Regions from separate parts of the Phormidesmis sp. 146-12 genome, predicted to be linked through region 2. Evidence: predicted binding sites of a transcription regulator. Region 2 holds the regulator's gene; each other region holds the start of a gene.

What was found. The regulator NtcA, encoded in region 2, controls nitrogen genes in cyanobacteria. The targets are predictions, from matches to a motif close to TTTGTANNNNNNNNTACAAA.
Region 1: the regulator NtcA is predicted to act here: its motif matches at 4,068-4,087, upstream of ACKFKF_RS21075 (MSMEG_0572/Sll0783 family nitrogen starvation response protein).
Region 3: the regulator NtcA is predicted to act here: its motif matches at 4,687-4,706, upstream of glnA (type I glutamate--ammonia ligase).

What each region holds. Positions count from the first base shown of each region.
Region 1 is NZ_JBJPHS010000054.1:32,724-39,463, forward strand. Features, by position in the region: gene ACKFKF_RS21055 (sll0787 family AIR synthase-like protein) at 1-671, opposite strand, end outside; gene ACKFKF_RS21060 (MSMEG_0567/Sll0786 family nitrogen starvation N-acetyltransferase) at 671-1,165, opposite strand; gene ACKFKF_RS21065 (MSMEG_0568 family radical SAM protein) at 1,186-2,274, opposite strand; gene ACKFKF_RS21070 (Nit6803 family nitrilase) at 2,280-3,305, opposite strand; gene ACKFKF_RS21075 (MSMEG_0572/Sll0783 family nitrogen starvation response protein) at 3,525-4,007, opposite strand; gene ACKFKF_RS21080 (MSMEG_0569 family flavin-dependent oxidoreductase) at 4,203-5,480, opposite strand; gene sipA (regulatory protein SipA) at 5,793-6,008, shown strand; gene ACKFKF_RS21090 (N-acetylmannosamine-6-phosphate 2-epimerase) at 6,107-6,740, opposite strand, start outside.
Region 2 is NZ_JBJPHS010000112.1:6,252-12,991, reverse strand. Features, by position in the region: gene ACKFKF_RS29020 (ATP-binding protein) at 1-309, opposite strand, end outside; gene ACKFKF_RS29015 (hypothetical protein) at 948-1,178, shown strand; gene ACKFKF_RS29010 (hypothetical protein) at 1,211-1,468, shown strand; gene ACKFKF_RS29005 (tetratricopeptide repeat protein) at 1,538-2,623, opposite strand; gene ACKFKF_RS29000 (alpha/beta fold hydrolase) at 2,844-3,734, opposite strand; gene ACKFKF_RS28995 (hypothetical protein) at 3,826-4,323, opposite strand; tRNA gene ACKFKF_RS28990 (tRNA-Gly) at 4,478-4,549, shown strand; gene ntcA (global nitrogen regulator NtcA) at 5,065-5,736, shown strand; gene ACKFKF_RS28980 (hypothetical protein) at 5,796-6,269, opposite strand; gene ACKFKF_RS28975 (hypothetical protein) at 6,661-6,740, shown strand, end outside.
Region 3 is NZ_JBJPHS010000149.1:1,449-8,188, reverse strand. Features, by position in the region: gene ACKFKF_RS31840 (BamA/TamA family outer membrane protein) at 1-1,137, shown strand, start outside; tRNA gene ACKFKF_RS31835 (tRNA-Leu) at 1,295-1,375, shown strand; gene ACKFKF_RS31830 (class I SAM-dependent methyltransferase) at 1,674-2,789, opposite strand; gene glnA (type I glutamate--ammonia ligase) at 3,005-4,423, opposite strand; gene apcB (allophycocyanin subunit beta) at 4,985-5,497, shown strand; gene ACKFKF_RS31815 (hypothetical protein) at 5,610-6,206, opposite strand; gene ACKFKF_RS31810 (histidine kinase) at 6,425-6,740, shown strand, end outside.

The sequences.
Region 1 (6,740 bases), on a different contig from region 2:
AGCAGCATTAACAGCGTGCCAACAATGCCGCCCATGCTAATATCTTTTCCGGCATCACACAGATCTGACTCTGCCAAAAACGGCAAAATTTCATACTCTCGCCGCAACTGCATTGGATCAGCTTTAGTTGCCGCATTCCAAAAGGGATATCGAGCATGAGACTGACCCCGAAAATTAGTCGCCATTAACAACCGATCGCCCGATCGCGCCCCAAAACTCGTGATCAACCGATTCGCTCGCCCCATAATCGCCACAGACAACGCATCATAAGAACTGTGAGCATTGGTATGTCCGCCGACGATCGGCACACTGTACGCCTGAGACGCGGCCTTCATTCCCTCAATTAAAGGCACACTCAGCGCAGTAGACTGGCTCCAAATTGCATCAACAATGGCGATCGGTCGTCCTCCCATTGCGTAAATGTCGCTCACATTCACCATCACAGCACTCCAGCCTGCAAACCAGGGTTCGGTTTCGACGAGGGACGGTAAGATTCCCTCAGCCGCCAGCAGTAGGTAGCTTGTCCCATCCAAGATGGCGGCGCAGTCATCTCCCAACAGCACTTTTGAGGAGGATTGGGCGTGAGCGAGTTGGCAAGAAACGGCTTGAATGTCCTGCTTGTGTAGAATGCCGATCGACTTCTGTAACCGTTTGACCAGATCGATTAACATTACGACGCTTCCTGAGACAGGGCGGGACGCAGATCAGAAGTGGGCGGGTAGTAGCTCAAATCAGCTTCCATCAAGTGATGCGGCAGTCCGCAGACGGTGATTTCTTCTAGAGAATTCCAGTGCAGTCGTTGAAAAAATCGCACGTTTTGTAGCTGTACCGTTGCCAAAAATTTCTCACAGCCCCAGGTGTTGGCCGTTGTCACCGCTTTGTGGATCAAGCCTTTACCAATCCGACCCACGCGCCGATGATCTGGATGAACGCCTAACCGACCGCCATACCAGAGTCGAGGTTCTGGCTCATAAATACGAACGATACCGAGAATGGACGATGTAGAGCTTTGAGATAGCGCAATGATAGGGTGAGCGATCGTATCAATCTCATCCACGTCACTTTCAGAGAATAAGGATTGCTCTGCTACGAAGATTGCATGACGCAAGGCAAAATAAGCAGAAACTTCAGACGGTGTGATTGCGAGTTTGAATAAATAAGACATTGCTAGAAAAACTGCTGGAATTAAGATTCAAAAACCGATAAGGCAGAACAGGCCCCACATTTCCCACAGCCTGCTTTAATTGATTTTGAGGACATTCCAGCCCGATCGAGCATTCCACCAACTTGCTGATAGAGACTGTACATAAACTCACTGCTAGGAGGCGCATGAGTCGCGAGAGGCGTTCCGCTAATAGGCACAAACGGCACCACAAAGGGATAAACACCGATCGCAATCAGTCGATCGCAAGCCTGTAAAAGCGTCGGCAAATCGTCCCCCAAACCTGCTAACAAATAAGTGCTGACCTGTCCCCAACCAAAAACGCGAACGGCCGCCTCAAACGCCTCAAAGTAGTAATCAATCGGCACCGTTGCTTTACCAGGCATAATCCGCGATCGTACCTCTGCACCGACTGCCTCCAAATGCATTCCCAAACTGTCTACGCCTGCGTCCCTCAGTCGCTCAAACCAGACAAAATCATCCGGAGGTTCACACTGAGCCTGCATGGGTAAATGAACCCGATTTTTGATCGCTCTGGCACATTCAGTTAGGTAGGCGGCTCCTCGATCGCTCGTGTTGGGCGTTCCTGTGGTCATCACCATGTGTTGAATGCCATCGAGTCGAACGGCGGCTTCTGCGACTTCTGCGAGTTGAGCGGGAGATTTGCGAGCGATCGTGCGATCGGCTGACAACGATTGACCAATGGCGCAAAACTGACAGGAAGTGGTGACATCGCCATAGCGTATACAGGTTTGCAAAACGGTGGTTGCCAATACGTCTCGGCTGTGCAGCAACGCGATCTTCCAGTAGGGAATGCCATCTGCGGTTGTCAAGCTATAAAACTTGGGCTGAGAAGGAAAATTAATCGCTGCGATCGCGGCTCCATCCAATTCCAATATGGTTTGCTTGGTGGACGCATCAAATCGTGCGCTGTAGGGTGATTGAGCCGCCGCACTGGTGAAGACGGGAACCATCACGGTTGTATTGTCGATCGCGATCGCTTTGTGATCCGAGGGCCCTGCGCCGCCTTTGCGTCCAGACGCTCCCATTCCATGCTCGATCAGGTTTAATCCCTGTGATTGAAGATTGGTAATTAGCTGTTGTTTATCCATTCACTTTATTGATCAAGAATGATGGAATGATCAGAGTTCAGACGTTCTTCTAGCATTTCTAATCCGGTTAGATTGAAATCAGAATTTACGCGAAAATCTGTTCTAGAATCTATTTCAACCGACGTTCTTAATTCTGTGTTGACTTGTAGTTGAAGTAGGTCAGGACGCGCATAGTGACCCACGGAATCCATCATGCGTTTGCGTTTTGTGATGAGAGAAAAATCGAGGTCAGCGATCGCCATGCCTTCTCCCTCGACGATCGGCGGACAAAGATGCACACCTTCAGGGCTAATGATTGCTGTATTGCAGCCCCCACTCAGCACTTTTTGCAGCTTTTCATCTGGGGTAACTTGGGCGATTTGCTCTGGAGACAGCCAGCCTGTCGAGTTGATTACAAAACACCCCGCTTCTAATGCATGATGGCGAATCGTCACCTCAATCTGGTCTGCAAAAATCTGCCCCACCATTGACCCTGGAAACTGAGCGCAATGAATTTGCTCATGTTGAGCCATCAGCGCAAATCGAGCCAGCGGATTGTAATGTTCCCAGCAGGCCAGGGCACCGAGTTTACCGATCGCACTTTGCACCACTTTTAGCCCTGATCCGTCTCCCTGCCCCCAGACCATCCGCTCGTGATAGGTGGGCGTAATTTTGCGGCGTTTGAGCAACAAAGAACCATCCGCATCAAAAATCAATTGTGTGTTGTAGAGCGATCCGTTATCTCGTTCAGTTACACCCAAAACGACAACCATCTGATGCGATCGCGCCGCCCGACTTACCGCCTCCGTTGTCACACTCGGAACTTCTACCGCTTCTTGATAAAGCCGCATGTGTTCTTTGCCCATCAAAACCGGAGGCTGAACGAAGGAAAAGTAAGGATAGTAAGGAACAACCGTTTCGGGAAAAACAATCAACTGTACGCCCTGTTTGGCGGCATCGTCGATCGCATTCAATACCTTCTCGATCGTTCCTTCTCGACTAAACAACACAGGACTGATCTGCACCGCCGCCGCTCGGACAATGGGTAACATATTCACGCCTCATTAACGTCTCGATCGGGTTTCTCGTGTCGTCTAGCGCTTCTGCCCCCCAACCCCCCTTATTGGGCGACTTTAAGACAAGAATTTTGGTTCAAAGTGGTCAGCAGGAACTAGATTCAAAGTCCTCTACTCGTGAGAAATTTAGGGGGCACCCGAATCTGAAACCAAGTGAAGATTTTCGGTGGAGATTTTCGACCAAGCTTGAGGTTTTTACAGTGTCCAGGTGTCCAAAATAAACGCGCCATCTTTGCGATGCAACAACACCAGATCCAAGACATCAAGCGGACTAATTGGACGAATCCCCTCAATCAATGAAGGTTCACCGTGACCATAGAGTGCTTGCAAAGCAAAGCGACAGGCGTAGACTTTGCCACCTTCAGACATGAACTTGCTGAGTTGATTGTTGAAGTTTTGGTGTCCCGGAAACGCTTCGTCGCCAATCTTGGGAAAGCCACGCTGTACGCCCAAAGTCACCCCCGGACCGTATAGCAAAATCGACGTTTCAAACCCTTTACGCAGTAGACGAGTCGCTTGCAGCAGATTGACAAATCCGATCGACCCCTCAAATGCCACTGTGTGAAAGGTCACTAACGCCTTCTCGCCCGGTTCTGCTTTGACATCTGGAAAAACTTTCTCCTCGTAGTCGACAAAGAAATCACCCGCTTGATGGGCAGGAGTCGTTACTTCAGGCATATTCCCTCATCTCTAACAAACTGATTGTGATGCAAGATTAATGGCTGATTCAAACAAAACTTTGTATCTGGGAATACGAAAAAATTAGGTCTAACGATATGACCAGGAATGGAAAGAATAATCGTCAGAACGATCGCAATCCTTCTCAGATAACCTGTCTAAATCAATAGGTGAGCTGCCATTCAGTCATCACGACTACGAACCGATCAGAAATTCGTTCACGACACTCCACGTACTCGGATCGGAAACTCTCTGTCTAGTGACAATGCGATCGGCGAGATAGTTAGCGTCTCGATCGATGCCCGAAAATCGAGCCGAACCCCAGGTATACAGCCACGGCAATCCCAAAAAAAACAGTCCTCGAATGCTAGTTACGCCTCGCTCATGTCCCGGATAACCCTTGCCATCAAAGACCGGAACTTCAATCCAGCTAAAGTCTGTTTGATAGCCTGTACACCAGACCACCGCTCCAATATTAGCTTGTTTGCAATTGAGGGTTAAATCTTCTATTTGAGGCTGCCAAACGGGTGTGTAAGGAGGATCTATAGGTGCCTGAATTTGCTGCTTTTCAATAAAGCCATCAATTGATTGTTTAATGCTTTCTGCAACTGCATCAGCTTGATCTAAATTGTGTTGTAAGTCAGACCAAAACTCTAGTTGTCCTTGATGAATTGTTTTTAACCGTCCATGTAGCTGCATTCCTTCTAAAGCAAACTGTCTAAGATCAATTTCACGTCCACCATCGCGCCCGGTGACATAGTGGTTGGCTTTTGTTCTCACCTTTTCTTTTTGAGGATGGTCGGCGATCGACAAGTCATAGTAACCCATCGCATCTAACCATTCGACCACATCTTTTCCTCGATATCGACGCGGCGATCGGGGCGCACCTCCGACACACAAATGCACTTGTTTACCTGCTAAATGCAAGTCTTCGGCAATTTGACAGCCTGACTGTCCGGTGCCCACGATGAGAATGGCTTTGTCAGGTAAAGACTCCGGATTTTTGTAAGTAGATGAATGAATTTGTACAATGTCTTGAGGCAGCCGTTCGGCAATTTTTGGCACTTTAGGAATATGGTAGCTGCCTGCTGCAATAACCACTTGATCTGCGGTAAAGTCTCCGATCGTCGTCGTCAATTCAAAATGAGCCTCACTTTGCCAAATTTTGGAGACCATCACTCCCTCTTTGACAGGGGGATTAAAGAATGCCGCATAACTTTCTAGATATTGAACAATCTGATCCTTTTGCATAAACCCATCGGGATCGTCGCCTGCGTAAGGATAGCCCGGAAGCTTGCATTGCCAATTGGGAGTCACGAGACAAAACGCATCCCAACGGCGCGATCGCCACTCATGTCCAATCTGATTTTTCTCAAAGACAAGATGATCAACGCCTCGCTCCTTTAGGCAATAGCTCATTGACAATCCCGCCTGACCCCCGCCGACAACCAGTACAGAATAGTGCGTTTTCATGGGCAAATTTGGATATCGGTGCTGCCAGAGTACGCGCTGATGAAGCGAGAGGTTTGTATTTCCGACTACGAAAGTTTCAAGTCTGATACTATGGGCAGGACTTACGATCGAACGCTAGAGAATTTTGGAGAAGTGCGATCGTCCCTCATCTAAATCGATAGGTCACAGAACGTGCAGAACGCTGCTAATTTTGCCACGATCAGATTACAGCAGTCCGTCCAGAACAAAGTGAAAGATGTTGACACCCCAAAACCAATAGAAGTATTTTTTTCATCCCTCATCCCTCATCCCTCATCCCTCCTTTAGGTTTATATGTCCAAAGAATTTACCGTCGGTGACAAAGTTCGCGTCCTGATCTTGCCGTCTTTTGTAAAAACAGCCGACCCGATGCCGATGCTGCGTCCTCCAAATGTGATTGCTTTAGGTGAAGAAGGAATTGTAGTCGATCGTCGTCCTGGTAACTATTGGGCGGTGCGGTTTGCTAGAGGCACTTATCTACTCGACAGCCAATACCTGGAAGGCTGCTAAGGCTCATGGATTTAATAAACTGGGTGAATTAATTTGCAGCTATGAGAACAAAATCTGCACAAGCTAAAACGCTGTATCCAGATTCTCCCTTCTTCGGTTTAACTGAGCCGTTCACTGATATGAAACACCTTTGATCGATACGCCTTCACCTGCAAATCGATCCCTGTAATCGCCGTTCCGACAACCACCGAAAATGCTCCTAGCTCGATCGCTTTCCTGGCCATCTCAGCCGACGCAATCCCCCCCTCACAGATAATCGGAACGTCTAACTCTTTAACCATCTGCTCCAATAAATCAAACCCTGGAGGCGTTAGATGTTTCGTCTGGGATGTGTAGCCATAGAGCGTCGTCCCCACCATATCGGCACCTGCTTTGACGGCAGCGATCGCCGCCTCCAGACTATCCACATCCGCCATCACGGGTTTCTCTAATTCGCTGTGAATGCGTTGAATCAGTTCTGTAATGGTTTCACCATCTGGACGATCGCGCAATGTGGCATCGATCGCGATCACATCGGCACCCGCTTGAGCGATCGCTTGGGCATGGTCAAACTGAGGCGTGATATAAACTTCAAATCCTGGAATTACCTGCTTCCACAATCCAATAATCGGACGGGAGACACGCTGCCTGACTGCTGCAACGTGAGCCGGAGTATCGATTCGCACCCCAGCCGCTCCTTGATTAACCGAAGCTTGCGCCATTGCTGCAATCACGATCGGTTCATGCATCGGC
Region 2 (6,740 bases):
GCCCGCATCGTCTGCCATATGGCTATCCGCAATTTCTTCAGCAGCGTCTTCTTTTTGATTTCTAAATAAGTAAACAGCTTCGGGTGGCGTTGCCGATTCACGATAGCGATCGATTTCAGCTTGCCAGGCTTCCCCACGAGGCATCTTTGCCCAAATTGAAGCCGAAATCTGCTGCTCGACTAGCAAATCAATCAGGCTGCTCACCAATGACTTAAAGGTGACCGGGCTGGTCTGTAGCACAAACGGCGTTTGCTCAGAACTGGCTGCCAATTCGTAAAGGGAAATCTCTGGAGTCACGAAGGAGGTCATAGGGACATTTGGGAGAAGAATCGGTATTGAATCGGTAAAATTGACTACTGTGATTCGGCAGCCGTTGATGGCGATCTGACCCCTTATATCTAGCCGCAATCTGCCAAAATTGCTAGTTTCTGAACGTTTTTCCGTAACATCCCTGAGACAAGGGTAAAACCACGTAATAGAAGAAATGAGGTCAGCGATCGGGGCAGTCTCGATTTAAGTAGGGAGGGATTCCTATGTCTAGAGGTTACCCTGATGACCAACGCAAAATTAACATTTTTGGTAAATTCCCTCAGCGCTTTTTCGGGGATCGGCTCATGATGAAGAAAATTTCAGAAAGTCAACCGTTACCCGTTAGATAAAGCCGCTTGCCTGGTTGACGGATTGCTCACACCGTCCAATCCAAGGTGCTTGCGGGTAACTCGAAAAGATCGCCTCTCTCTTCAGAAGAATGAAGATATCTGCATAAGTCTGCCTATCTATCAATGAGCTTTAATAAAGAGTTACATACTCTAGGCGTAACGGGATAGCAAACCTGTGAAGTTCTTCTCAGCGCTCCCGTTAGACCCAACTTGGACGAAACTCAACCTTCTATAGACGGCTATGGACAGCAGACAGTTTCCTCTAGTCTGACGAAATTGGTGACCCCCATGAACAATCAACCCACACCCGAAGTGAGTGAATTGCTGACCAGCTTAAAGCGGTGGATCTGGATTTTGTGTATTCCTGCTTGGTTGTTTGGCGCGATCGAGCGAGGCGCAACCGCTTTCTCTCATCCCTGGGTGACCCCTCTGGATCTGCTCCAGATTTTGACGGCGGCGTTCTTTCTCACAAGCTGGCTGCTACTAAAGCCCAAACGCTCTGACGAGCCGACAGCGTGAGATGACAAATATACCTGTAAGGAGAAACTAATATGACTGGACAAATGTGCTGGCTGGCAGGCTTTGGGTCAGGAAACAAAATCTTACATCTGAGAGAACAGCCCCTCAAGCCCTGGATGCCTTACACCGCTTTTCCGCAATACCGCGTCCCAGATCTACAAGTCCCTGGTGCGTCAAAAGGTTGGACAACTTACCAAAAGCTAAGACAGGCAGGTTGGGCGTTGATTCCGACAGCGGAGGCCTACACAAAAGTTGCGCCATCAGAAATCCAATTGCTCGTCGGTCAATAAATTCGTCTTCTAAACGTCAAGAACAACGTCAAGAAAACTGTGCTGAGGATTGCCACTCCCGAAATTCTTTCATCTCTCTTCACTCTGGCGAAGAACTAGCAGCGCCGATCGCTCTTCGGTGTACTGATTCGCTTTTGCATAGTCGCCCTGAGCATAGTAAGCCACCTTCAGCGTTCCTAAGATCTGTTCTTGGAGGCGAGGGTCTTGAAGCTTGCGAGCGATCGTCAGCCGCTGTTCGTGATAGGTGACGGCTTGAGTGCTTTCACCCAGCGCATCCCAAGAAACGCCCAAACTGCCCAAAGCTTGCTCTTCTGCTCGGAGATCGCCCACTTCTTGCGCCAGACAGAGCCGCTGTTGATTGTAAAAAATTGCGTTTTTGTGATCGCCTGCTGCATAAAAGGCATTGCCCAAATTTCTGAGAACCTGACCTTCTAGACGACGATCGTCAATCTCTTGCGCCAGTCTCAATCGCTGTTTGTAGTAGTCGATCGCCTGGTCATAATTTCCCAGCGCATAGTGGGCATTTCCCAGATTTTTGAGAATTTGCCCTTCGACGTGCCGATCTGCAAGTTCTTGAGCGATCAGTAATGCTTGCTGCTCACAGTCGATCGCACCCTGATGATCACCAGATGCTTTGTAAGCCAACCCCAAATTGTTGAGCGCAGCCATCTCTCCGCGTCGATCGTGAATTTCTCGCGCCAGGGTCAGACTTTGCTGCTGATATTCAACCGCCTTGGGGTGGTCTGCCAGGTGACGATAGGCATTGCCCAGCGTACCCAACACTTTGACGCTACTGAGGTAGCTTTTGATTTTTTGAGCCAAGCCCAGACTGCGTTGAGAATAATCGATCGCCTCAGCATAGTCTCCCACGCTATAGCAAGCCATTCCCAAACTGCCCAAAGCCTTCTCAACGCCCTGCTGATCATCAATCTCCAAATAAATCGCTTGGGCCTGCTGGAGTCGCTGAAGCGCGAGTTGAAACTGTCCCGCTTGATGCTGCTCGATGCCTTCTCTGAGCAAGCGATCGGCTTCTGATTTACGAACGTCTGCTGATTGAATCAGGGTCGCATCGCAAGGCTGAATGTCTGGAGAAATGGTTTCGCGATCGTCTCCCACATTCTCCATTTGACCGTGTGCTTGATTCCGGTCACTCATAATACACGCCTCTAAACTCGCTTTGCTGAATTCTTCCAACAAGACTGAGGGTTCAGCAGATCGAATGTTGCAGGGTCAGAGATGCGTTTTGTCTGCTCCAGCCTGCAATCTCAAATCTGATCAGCCTATCGGTTTCGAGGCTAACTTTTTTTCTGACAAGGCTAATCCGTAAATACGCTCACCTCCCGCATCCGTCTTTATAAAGTTCTCAGTGTCGTCCTCAGAGTTTTTTCTGGGCCAACCATTCCAACACCTGAGCATTCACGACTTCGGGGCGTTCGTCATGGGGACAGTGCCCCGTATCTGGGATGCCGACAAATTGCACATCATGGGTGTCAGTGAGCGATCGATAAATCTCAGCGCCTGCGATCGGTGTCCAGGGATCAGCTTCGCCCCACAACACCAACAGCGGCACCTTAATTTTAGGAAACAATTCCGTTGGTCGAGGGCCAGCCGGAGCCGAGAGAATCGACGCAAACACTTTTTGGGCACCCGGATCGCAAGACGGCTCGTGCAGCAGATCGACTAACTCGTCTGTAATTGCATCAGGATCGCGATAAACCTGCTTGAGACTGTTGCGAATTCGAGCTTTTTGACGGACGCGATCGAAGAGCCATGGCCCAAACGCTTGAGAACTCACAACTTTTGAGAAAGTACCCATGATCATCCGCAATGGCAGATTTAACTCTTCAGGTCGGTGATTGAGTCCTCCAGCAGGATTGAGCAACACGCCCCCAGCCGAGATTTCGGGATGTTCGGCTAACAGCATCAGACAGAGCAAGCCGCCGATCGAGTTACCGACAAATACGGTAGGCTGCTGAATCTTGGCGGCCCAAAAGTCGCGGATCAACTCGACCCAAAGCTCCAGGTTATAGTCCAATTCAGGCTTTGAGGAACCGCCAAACCCCAGCAGATCGAGAGCAAACACCTGGTAGCCAGCCTCAGCGAGAACGGGAATATTTTTGCGCCAGTGTCCGATTGAGGCCCCAAATCCATGAATTAATACCAAAGGCTGGCCTGTCCCCATAGACACATAGCGAATCTGATGCCCTTGCCATTCCCAAGTTTGTCGCTCAAAAGTTGCTGGAGTCGGAAGTTGCTCTACTGTCACGGTTCGTTTTGTGAAGTTTTCTTAAGACTTCTCCATCATAATATTTCACGTCTAAATTTTCAGCGTCCAGCGCGTTCTGAGTTAAAGCCACCTACTTTCCTGATTTCTTTAGCTCTGATGGCGACTGGAGCGCCTGGTCAAGAACAACGCGAGCGGTCTCGGCTTGAGAACGAGCTTCTCGGTAGCGCATGTTGGTCTGAGCATAGGTTTTGAGAACCTTGAAGCCTTCTTTGAGGCTGTTGATTTCTTCTTCGCTGACTAGCTCATCCGTAAAGAGAATGTCGATTTGTTCGCGAACTTGCAGCGCTTCAGAGCGTGATTCTTGAGCCTTGAGTTTGAGGGTTGCCAGACTGCTAAGAACCTGAACGGCTTGATTGAGGGCATCTTCATCACTGGAAGCGATCGCGCCTTGATCTTTAATTTCGATAAAGTGCTGCGGCCCAAAGCCATCCGTTAGCTCGGTGGGCAGTTTGCCGTCATCCATTAGTTCCATCAGTTGATCCATTGCCTTCTCGCGAGCTTTGGCAGAATCCTTACCAGAGACCGTGAGAATGACTTCGGGACTTTGAGCAAGCGTGTATTGAACCATAAAAAGTAGGAGGTAAGGAGTATGGATGTTCTTTTTTCATCCTTCTACATCCTATATGCTGAGAAGCGATGCGATTTCCTGATTTCCGGCTTTTTGGTTTTTCAGGCTTGACATCTCTATGAGTATCTGCAATAGTAGAACTTGTCCGAATTTTGCGGGTATAGCTCAGTGGTAGAGCGTCACCTTGCCAAGGTGAATGTCGCGCGTTCGAATCGCGTTACCCGCTTTTTAATTAAAAATTTTTTAATCCCAGATTGATGAATTCTCAATGCAAGAGTTGAATGTCTTCGACTAAAAGGCAGCACCCTAAAAGTCTCTAGAGCTTTCGGTAAATTAAGCTCCTTGACGCTGGGTAATACCGCTCTTCAACACGGTCATCGTTCTGAAATCTTCAACTCACAACGTACTTTTTGACAAGCTTATTACTGAATTGATCTTTGAATCGATCTATTGATTAATCTATTGACTTCCAGCCTGATTAAAATGGGTAACAGATCTTAAAAATCTTCAGATGAACGACGAATTTAAGCTCAAACCTTAAGCAATTGTTAGAGACTTAGCTCAATTCCTGCAAAAATTCAACTACCTGGCAGAATAGTGTAGTATCGAGCACAAAAACTGCTTGAAGAGTAAGTTTAAGTGTTCTAAAGTCATCAATCTCTTACAGATCATCTGACAGCTAAGTAAAAACTGTTGCCAGGTCAATCAAGAGAGTTTAGGAGCACGAGTTCGACAAGGAACATGGTAGTGACCAAAGAGCGACCACTTGCAGCATTATTTCGCCAGATTGGGGGCGGTGCCTTTCCACCTGTCGTTGAGACGTTTGAGCGAGGCAAAACGATCTTCTTTCCAGGCGACCCCGCAGAACGAGTTTATTTTTTAGTCAAAGGTGCCGTCAAGCTTTCGAGAGTCTATGAGGCGGGTGAGGAGATTACGGTTGCCTTACTGCGAGAAAACAGCGTGTTTGGGGTGCTGTCATTGATCACCGGGCAACGCGCCGATCGCTTTTATCATGCGGTTGCATTCACATCAGTTGAGTTGCTGTCTGTTCAAATTGAGCAGGTTGAAAAAGCACTCAAAGACAACCCTGAACTCTGTCTGCTGATGCTGCGAGGGCTGTCGTCTCGAATTCTACAAACCGAAATGATGATCGAAACGTTGGCGCATCGAGATATGGGGTCGCGTCTGGTGAGTTTCTTGCTGATTCTCTGTCGCGATTTTGGACTGCCCAGTCAAGAAGGGATCACGATCGACCTCAAGCTGTCTCATCAAGCCATTGCAGAAGCGATCGGCTCAACGCGGGTGACCGTGACTCGTCTGCTGGGAGACTTGCGACAGGACAAAATGATCTCTATTCACAAAAAGAAGATCACCGTCCACAATCCAGTCACCTTGAGTCAGCAGTTTACCTGATCGCTAGCCAGTCGGCGAAGCCTGAAGGCGTACAAATTTCAGGCTTCACACCTCGCCTATTACCAATCGTCTTCTCTAAATAGAAATTGACCTTCTGAATTGAGGTAGGGTGACTTCCAGCGGGTCAATTCTTTATCAGGGCAGATGTCTAGTCCTTCTCCCACGCCGTAGGGGTGCATTCCGCAGACTAGCACGTTGCCGTTGTAGGCTTGCCCATGATAGTGACGACAGCCGACACAGATGGGGTGTTGGTTGAGCAGCGGTTCTACAGTTTGCATCATCGGTTGGGCAGCTTCTCCGACCATGCCTTCAAACCCAAAATAGGCTTCTAAAACGGGGTTGACTAGCTCATTAATGTATTGGTCAATCTCATCTGTAAAGGTATTTTGTGCCTGTGCCGAAAGCTCGTCAGAAAGCTCTACAAACACGTTGACCACTTCTGTCACTTCTCTCGACACTTCAACAAAGAAGCCTTCGATGTGATCCGCGATCGTTTCTAACAGTTCAGAAAAATCTTTTTGCCACTCTTCCATAAGGTTCTCACCGGGGTTGCGTTCCAAAAGGGATGGATGATTGAGCGTTGATTCCCTTGTGTGAGGCTGCGCTAGATGGCTAAAGATTCCTACCATCAAAGGGTTCTATCCAAGGGAATAGCTTCGCTATCATAGCGCAAACTTTTATGGTTCAATCCGGTCAAAAAGAAGGCGATCGCTTTCTGATTTTGCGATTCTCACTAGCCCAAACGCATTGAGAAGATTCAGTGATTTCAGAAGATTTGCAAAAGACTATAAATCAAAAAGTTTCTTCATATGTTCACAACAATTATGCAACAGATTACGCGACAGAAATGCTGCTATCGCTAGAGGCATTGAGTTAGCTCTCTTGATTAGACTGAGCCTGATTCTAAATTGGGAGACGCTCGTTGTGAACAATTCGATCGTGATGATTTTACTCTTGGGGCTGCTGCTGATGATGCTGATTGCTCCTTTTTCAGCGCTATCTCT
Region 3 (6,740 bases), on a different contig from region 2:
CGGCTCGTCAACACAGGCTTGTTTAGCAATGCGCGAGTCGATCTCCAAGGCGATGCCCGCAAGCTGGATGTTGTCTATGTTGTGACCGAAGCCCGCAGTCGATCGGCTAACCTGAGTGGCGGATTCAATGATGATTTGGGCATCTATGGCAGTGTCAACTACAGCGATCGCAACGTTGGCGGCATCGGACAAACGATCAGCGGTAACGTTCTAGCTGGGACGAAGGATGTACAGTTCGACGGTCGCTTTGTCAGCCCATACCGCTCGACTGAACCTGACAAACTGGGCTACAGCGCCAACTTTTTCCGACGACGAGGCATTTCTCGTGTGTTTGACGACGATGAGAGCAAACTGGCCAACGGCGATCGAGCGCGAGAAGGTCGATTTGGCGGCGGCGTTGAGGTCAATCGTCCCCTGGGCAATAACTGGAACGGCTCACTAGGACTCAATTACACCCGCGTTAGTTTACGAGATGCTGCTGGTGATGTGACAAGGCGCGATCGTGATGGCAGTCCGCTTTCGTTTAGTGGAACGGGCATTGACGACCTGGTGACGGTCGGATTCAACGCGACCCGCGACTTGCGCGACAACACCATCAACCCCACTCAAGGATCGCTATTGACGCTGAGTACTGAGCAGTCGTTACCGATCGGTCAGGGCAACATTCTTTCTAATCGTCTGCAAGCCAACTACACCGAGTACCGACCCGTCAATCTGTTGAACTCAATGCAAACTCAAAAGCAGCCAGAAGTTCTCGCTTTTAATGTGCAGGCGGGGACGACGATCGGCGATTTGCCTCCCTACAACGCCTTTACGCTGGGCGGGCCTAATTCAGTTCGGGGTTACGGTGGCAGCGAAGTGGGTATTGGTCGCAGTTACCTATTAGCTTCGGCAGAATATCGCTTTCCGATTTACCGAATTGTCGGCGGTGCCCTGTTTGCTGATTTTGCCTCTGATTTGGGGTCAGCTAAGGGCGTTTTGGGCGAACCGGGGGTTGATCGTAACCGTCCGGGAGCCGGATTTGGCATTGGTGCAGGACTCCGACTAAACTCTCCTCTAGGAATTATTCGAGCCGATTTTGGGGTGAATGATCAAGGGGCAACTCGACTTCAATTTGGAGTGGGTCAAAAATTCTAATTCACCTGGGTTTTGTCTCAAGTTACTTCTGAAACTTCTGATAAAACAATCAATCTCTAAACTCCGCGCTTCAAAGCTCCATTCTTTTGTTATGCTAGTTAAGGCTTAAGTCAACCTCAATCAAACGGCTTTTGCTCTGGTGATCAAACCAGCTTATGCGGATGTGGCGGAATTGGTATACGCGCACGCTTGAGGTGCGTGTGGCTTTGCCTTGCGAGTTCGAGTCTCGCCATCCGCATCAAAAAAAGGGCACTTCGCGATGAGGTGCCTTTTCTTTTTGGAAGTTTTGGAGTCAGGAGGAGAAGCAACCTCACTTCCTAGCTCCCAAGCAAGCTGATTAAAAATTGGTTCGACAAGATTTTTTCGGTGCAGTGGTCAAGTCGTCTGCCTCCATGCTGCCAATTCTGACGTGAATTCGATGAAATCCTTCGCTGTCGTTACAAATTAAGGCAGACCCAAAATCCCTCACGAGTGGGGAATTTATGGGGCTGCCGAATTGACCACCGCAGCGAGAGATTTCATCAAATTCGCGTCAACTAAACCTCTAACGGAATTTGTGTCTGCTCGGAATCTTGACGGATTTGCTCAGTCTCACCGGGCTTGTGGGCAATCAAATATTTGCTCATAAAGTGAACCTGCGTCGAAACGTCTGAGAAGCCCGCATCTTGAAGCCGTTTTACTAAGTCATCCGTTGTGTAGTGACGGTAGTAAGGCTCATGGAACGTGGTCGCAAACCCATCCATTAAAGGAGCCATTTCGGATGAGTCGCTGGCTTGGATCGAGTCACAAATCACAAACGTTCCACCCGGCTTAATCACTCGAAAGCATTCATTGATCACATTCTGGCGCGCCTGTGGGGGCAGTTCGTGAAATAGAAAAACGCAGGTAATTGCATGGAAGTAGTGATCCAGATAAGGCAACTCTTCTGCATTCGACTGAAGCAACTGCGGCAACTCACCCGGATTTTGGGACAGCATTTGATTGGCTTTACGCAAATAAGCTGGAGACAAATCCACTCCATATAGAGAAACTTTGGGCAACATACCACGCAGCATTTTAAGCGTCCGCCCTGTTCCACAAGCCACATCCAACACTTTGATCTGACGCGGGTCAATCGAGCTAAAGGTTTGCAATCCCTGCTTTAAGGGAGCCAGCACCCGTCGCCGCATGGCATCCGCCGTCCCATTAAACAACAACTCCACCTGCAAGTCATACAGGTTGGCCGACATATCACTCAGATAGCCGTCTGTCTGATGATGAAAGTTTTGCACATAGTAGCTGGGATAGCCACTCGTCTCGACTTGAGGTGAAAACTCCTGGTGACGCTTCTGGTTAGCCCGATCCCAAATCTGGGGCATATCCAACCAAACAGACGGGTAAAACCGGAAAAAGTCTTCCCAGGGGTTGTCAAACAAAATGCTATCGGGATACACCCCATTTTCGGCATCCTGCCAGTCGGCTTCAAGCACTCGATTAAAGCGCTGCTGAATGTTGAGCAGCAAATCAGCAGAAATGGGAGTCGTTTTCTTTTCGGAGGGAGCGGGGTCAACGAGCTTTAGAATTTGCATACTGAGGGCTTTGTGTGCCAATCCAAAGTAGCTTTTGCCCTGAGAAAAAGTTTGATATGCCAGCTTTGTCAACGTTTCAGGCATGGTAGGTTGGGAAACATTAATCAACTATGTGAATAAGTGTAACGAATAGGATGAGAGAGTTTCACCCCCGATCGACAGATTTTCCAGTACTTTTACTCTTCTCAAATCCAAGTCAATACAACCGATTTATTTTGCCAACAAAAAAGCGACGATCAACTTAAATTTCGATCGCCGCTCAAAACAGATTCACCCAATCCCGCCTGAACAGTCACTTACTAACAGTCATAGTAAAGCGCAAACTCATACGGATGAGGACGAATGCTCATGGGAATGACTTCACGATCTAGCTTGTAGCTAATCCAGCTTTCGATAAAGTCCTCGGTAAACACGCCACCCGTCGTTAAGAACTCGTGGTCTTTCTCCAGATTTTTGAGAACTTCTGCGAGAGAACCCGGTGTCGAAGGAACCTTTGCTAACTCTTCGGGGCTGAGTTCGTAAATATCTACATCCAACGGTTCACCCGGATCGATCTGATTCTTGATGCCGTCAATTCCTGCACAGAGCATCGCCGCAAACGCTAAATAAGGATTCGCCGTCGCATCGGGACAACGGAATTCTAAACGCTTGGCTTTGGGGTTGCCACCAGACAGCGGAATCCGCACCGAAGCAGAACGGTTACCTTGAGAGTAAGCCAGGTTAACCGGAGCCTCAAAGCCTGGAACTAACCGCTTGTAAGAATTGGTCGTGGGGTTGGTAAATGCCAGCAGAGAAGGCGCGTGCTTGAGAATGCCGCCGATGTACCAGAGAGCATTTTGGCTCAGACTTGCGTATCCGTCGCCAAAGAAAGTGGGCTGTCCGTCTTTCCAGATCGATTGGTGACAGTGCATTCCCGATCCGTTGTCGCCAAAGATCGGCTTGGGCATAAATGTCGTGGTCTTGCCGTACTTTTTGGCCACGTTTTTGATGCAGTATTTGTAGGTCATCAGCCAGTCAGCCGCTTGTACTAGCTCACCGAACTTAAAGCCCAACTCGCACTGTCCGCCCGTCGCAACTTCGTGGTGATGCTTCTCGATCGGCACCCCGCACTTCAACATCGTCAATAGCATCTCAGTCCGCATGTCATGAGAGGTGTCGGTCGGCGCGACAGGAAAGTAGCCTTCTTTGTTGCGAGGCTTATACGCTAAGTTGCCGCCCGGTTCTTGACGACCAGAGTTCCATACGCCTTCGACGCTATCGACGTGGTAGTAGCCTTCATGCTGATTTTGGTCGTAGCGAACGTCATCAAAAATGAAAAATTCTGCTTCTGGGCCAAAAAAGGCCATATCGCCAATCCCTGTGGATTTGAGATAGTCGAGGGCTTTTTGGGCGATCGATCTCGGATCGCGGCTGTAGGGCTGCCCGGTGCGAGGCTCCCGAATGCTGCAAATCATGCTCAGGGTCGGTTCTTCCATAAAAGGATCGATCCAGGCAGTGTTGGGGTCGGGCACCATCGCCATGTCTGACTCGTTAATCGATTTCCAACCCCGGATGCTCGATCCGTCAAACGGCACGCCTTCGGTAAAGCTGCTTTCGTCAATTTGATCTTGATACAGCGTCAAGTGCTGCCAAATACCTGGCGTGTCGATAAATTTTAGATCGATCAGTTGGATGTTCTCGTCTTTGATCTTTGCCAGGATTTCCTGCGGGGTTGCCATGAATGACTCCTTAATTCGTGTCTTGCGTTGCGAGAGCGTTGGGGTTGAAAACTTAGATTTGGGAAACCTTCCGAATGTCTCAGATTAAAGAAGCACTGCCTTAACCTGCAACCCTGTGGAGAGATTCATTCAGAATTTTCTTAAGTCCATTTTCTTTACGCTAGAAACTAGTCGTCTAGCGGCTGGAATTTGCGGCTTTGGCAAGGATTCTAGCGCCAGAGTTCTAGTTACCTGCATCATGGTAGAAAGAGGCTTACAGGGATTTTGTATCCTTCGTTACAAAAAACTGAGGATTCTATAGAATTAAACTCAGATTAAGGATTACAAATGCTACCGGAGAAAAGTCTCAGTAGGGTGGTTTCGTTCTAAGCGATGTTAAGCAATGTAAAAATTCTTAAATAGATGCTTCACGATCGTCCCCTCCATAAAATTAGGCTCAACCCCACGTGGTAGACTTTTCCTTAAATTCCATAGACGGTGAGCGATCGACGAATCGCTGTAGGTCGGCGCTCTCAAGTTTATTTTGTCAAGGTTTACAGGGATTATAGGGAGAAAAATTTCATGCGGGACGCAGTAACAAGCCTGATTAGAAACTACGATGTGACGGGTCGCTACCTCGATCGCAACGCCATTGATAGCCTGAAAACCTACTTTGACACGGGGATGGGGCGAGTGCAGGCCGCTGCTGTGATCAACTCAAATGCGGCGGCGATCGTCAAACAAGCTGGCTCAAGACTCTTTGAAGAACTCCCTGAACTGATCCGCCCCGGTGGAAACGCTTATACGACTCGTCGCTACGCCGCTTGTCTGCGAGACATGGATTATTACCTGCGCTATGCCACGTATGCTCTGGTCGCGGGTGATACCGATGTATTGGATGAGCGTGTTTTAGAAGGTCTGCGGGAAACGTACAATTCCCTCGGCGTGCCCTGCGGGCCAACAGTGCGCGGCATTCAGATCATGAAGGAGATCGTGAAAGAGCAGGTGTCTGCGGCGACGGGCGTTGAGAAGCCAGATTTTGTCGATCAGCCGTTTGATTATATGTCTCGTGAGTTGGGCGAGAAGGATCTCTAGGGAAGGGATGAGGGAGGGCTTTGCCCCGCATTCGCGAGGAGGGATGAAAACAACTGATTTGTTGGCATTGGCATCCCTGCATCTCAGATAAGTATTGGGGTTGAGCAACTGACTACTGGTTGAGTGTGGCATCGGGTTCTAAAATCCAAATAGCACAGGCACGATCGCTCTTGGTAATCATGGACTCGTTGCCTTTCTTGGCAAGACGATTTGCAAACTCGATCGCCTCATTTTCAGTGCGAAGTCTTCTCATAAAGCCGTAATATTTGTGGTCAACGACGATCGCCTCCAAAGGTTTTGCGACATCTGGTACGCGAATCTGACACACCTGATATTGCTGAGAAGAGTTCAAGATCCTCCAGAGGCCGTCTTCAGAGTGACGATTAGCAGACTCACGGGGCAACGTTTTTGTCTGGGCATCTGGTTCATAAACCCAAACAACATCTCCTTTTGCAGTCTGCGTAATCATGACCTCATTGCCCCGATAAACCAGTCGAGCCGCAACTTGCAGGGTTTTTGGGTGATCTTTGATTAGCTTAAAAAAACTGTAATATTTTTCTTCAACACAAATGGCTGCGAGCCGCTGACTGTCATCTGGTATTTGAATGTGACAGGAGCGATACTGGGTGCGTTTGAGAATCCGGCAGCGAGGATGATCGGTAATCTGCTTGGAGGCTGCGATCGCCGAGGGAGGAACCTGGAACACCATAGAGTACAACTTTCTAGCTAACTGTGAAGGTTTGTATCAAAACTTAAGAATATTGTCCTCACAACTGTTCCCCATTCAGAACCGTAAATCCCCTAACTTTGAAAGATGAGGCCCCAAAGATCAGGGATTAGGCCGCACTACAAAAAATGTGAAATGATACGTTCATCCTTCCTCGCGAATGCGGGGCAAAGCCCTCCTTACATCCCTCATCCCTCCCCATGAACACTGCTTGTCACATTATTGTTGAGGGTAATCCTGCGATCGTTTACGCCAGCAGAGGCGGCAGACCCGAAAAAGTTTTGCCCATTTTGGAGCGATTTTTGGATAAGTTTTGGCAAGAACGCGACACCTCTGGAGAATCGATCGATACGCCGGAATGTCTGGTGGCGCAAATTATTGTGCGGTTTGGCTACGAGATTTGTGAGGATGATTTCTCAAATCTTAAAGTCGGACTGAAATATGATCCAACGGCAGAGTATTTATACTTTGTGGGTGCCGATCGTACGGTTTGTGTTTGGGCGACAGGCGACGAGT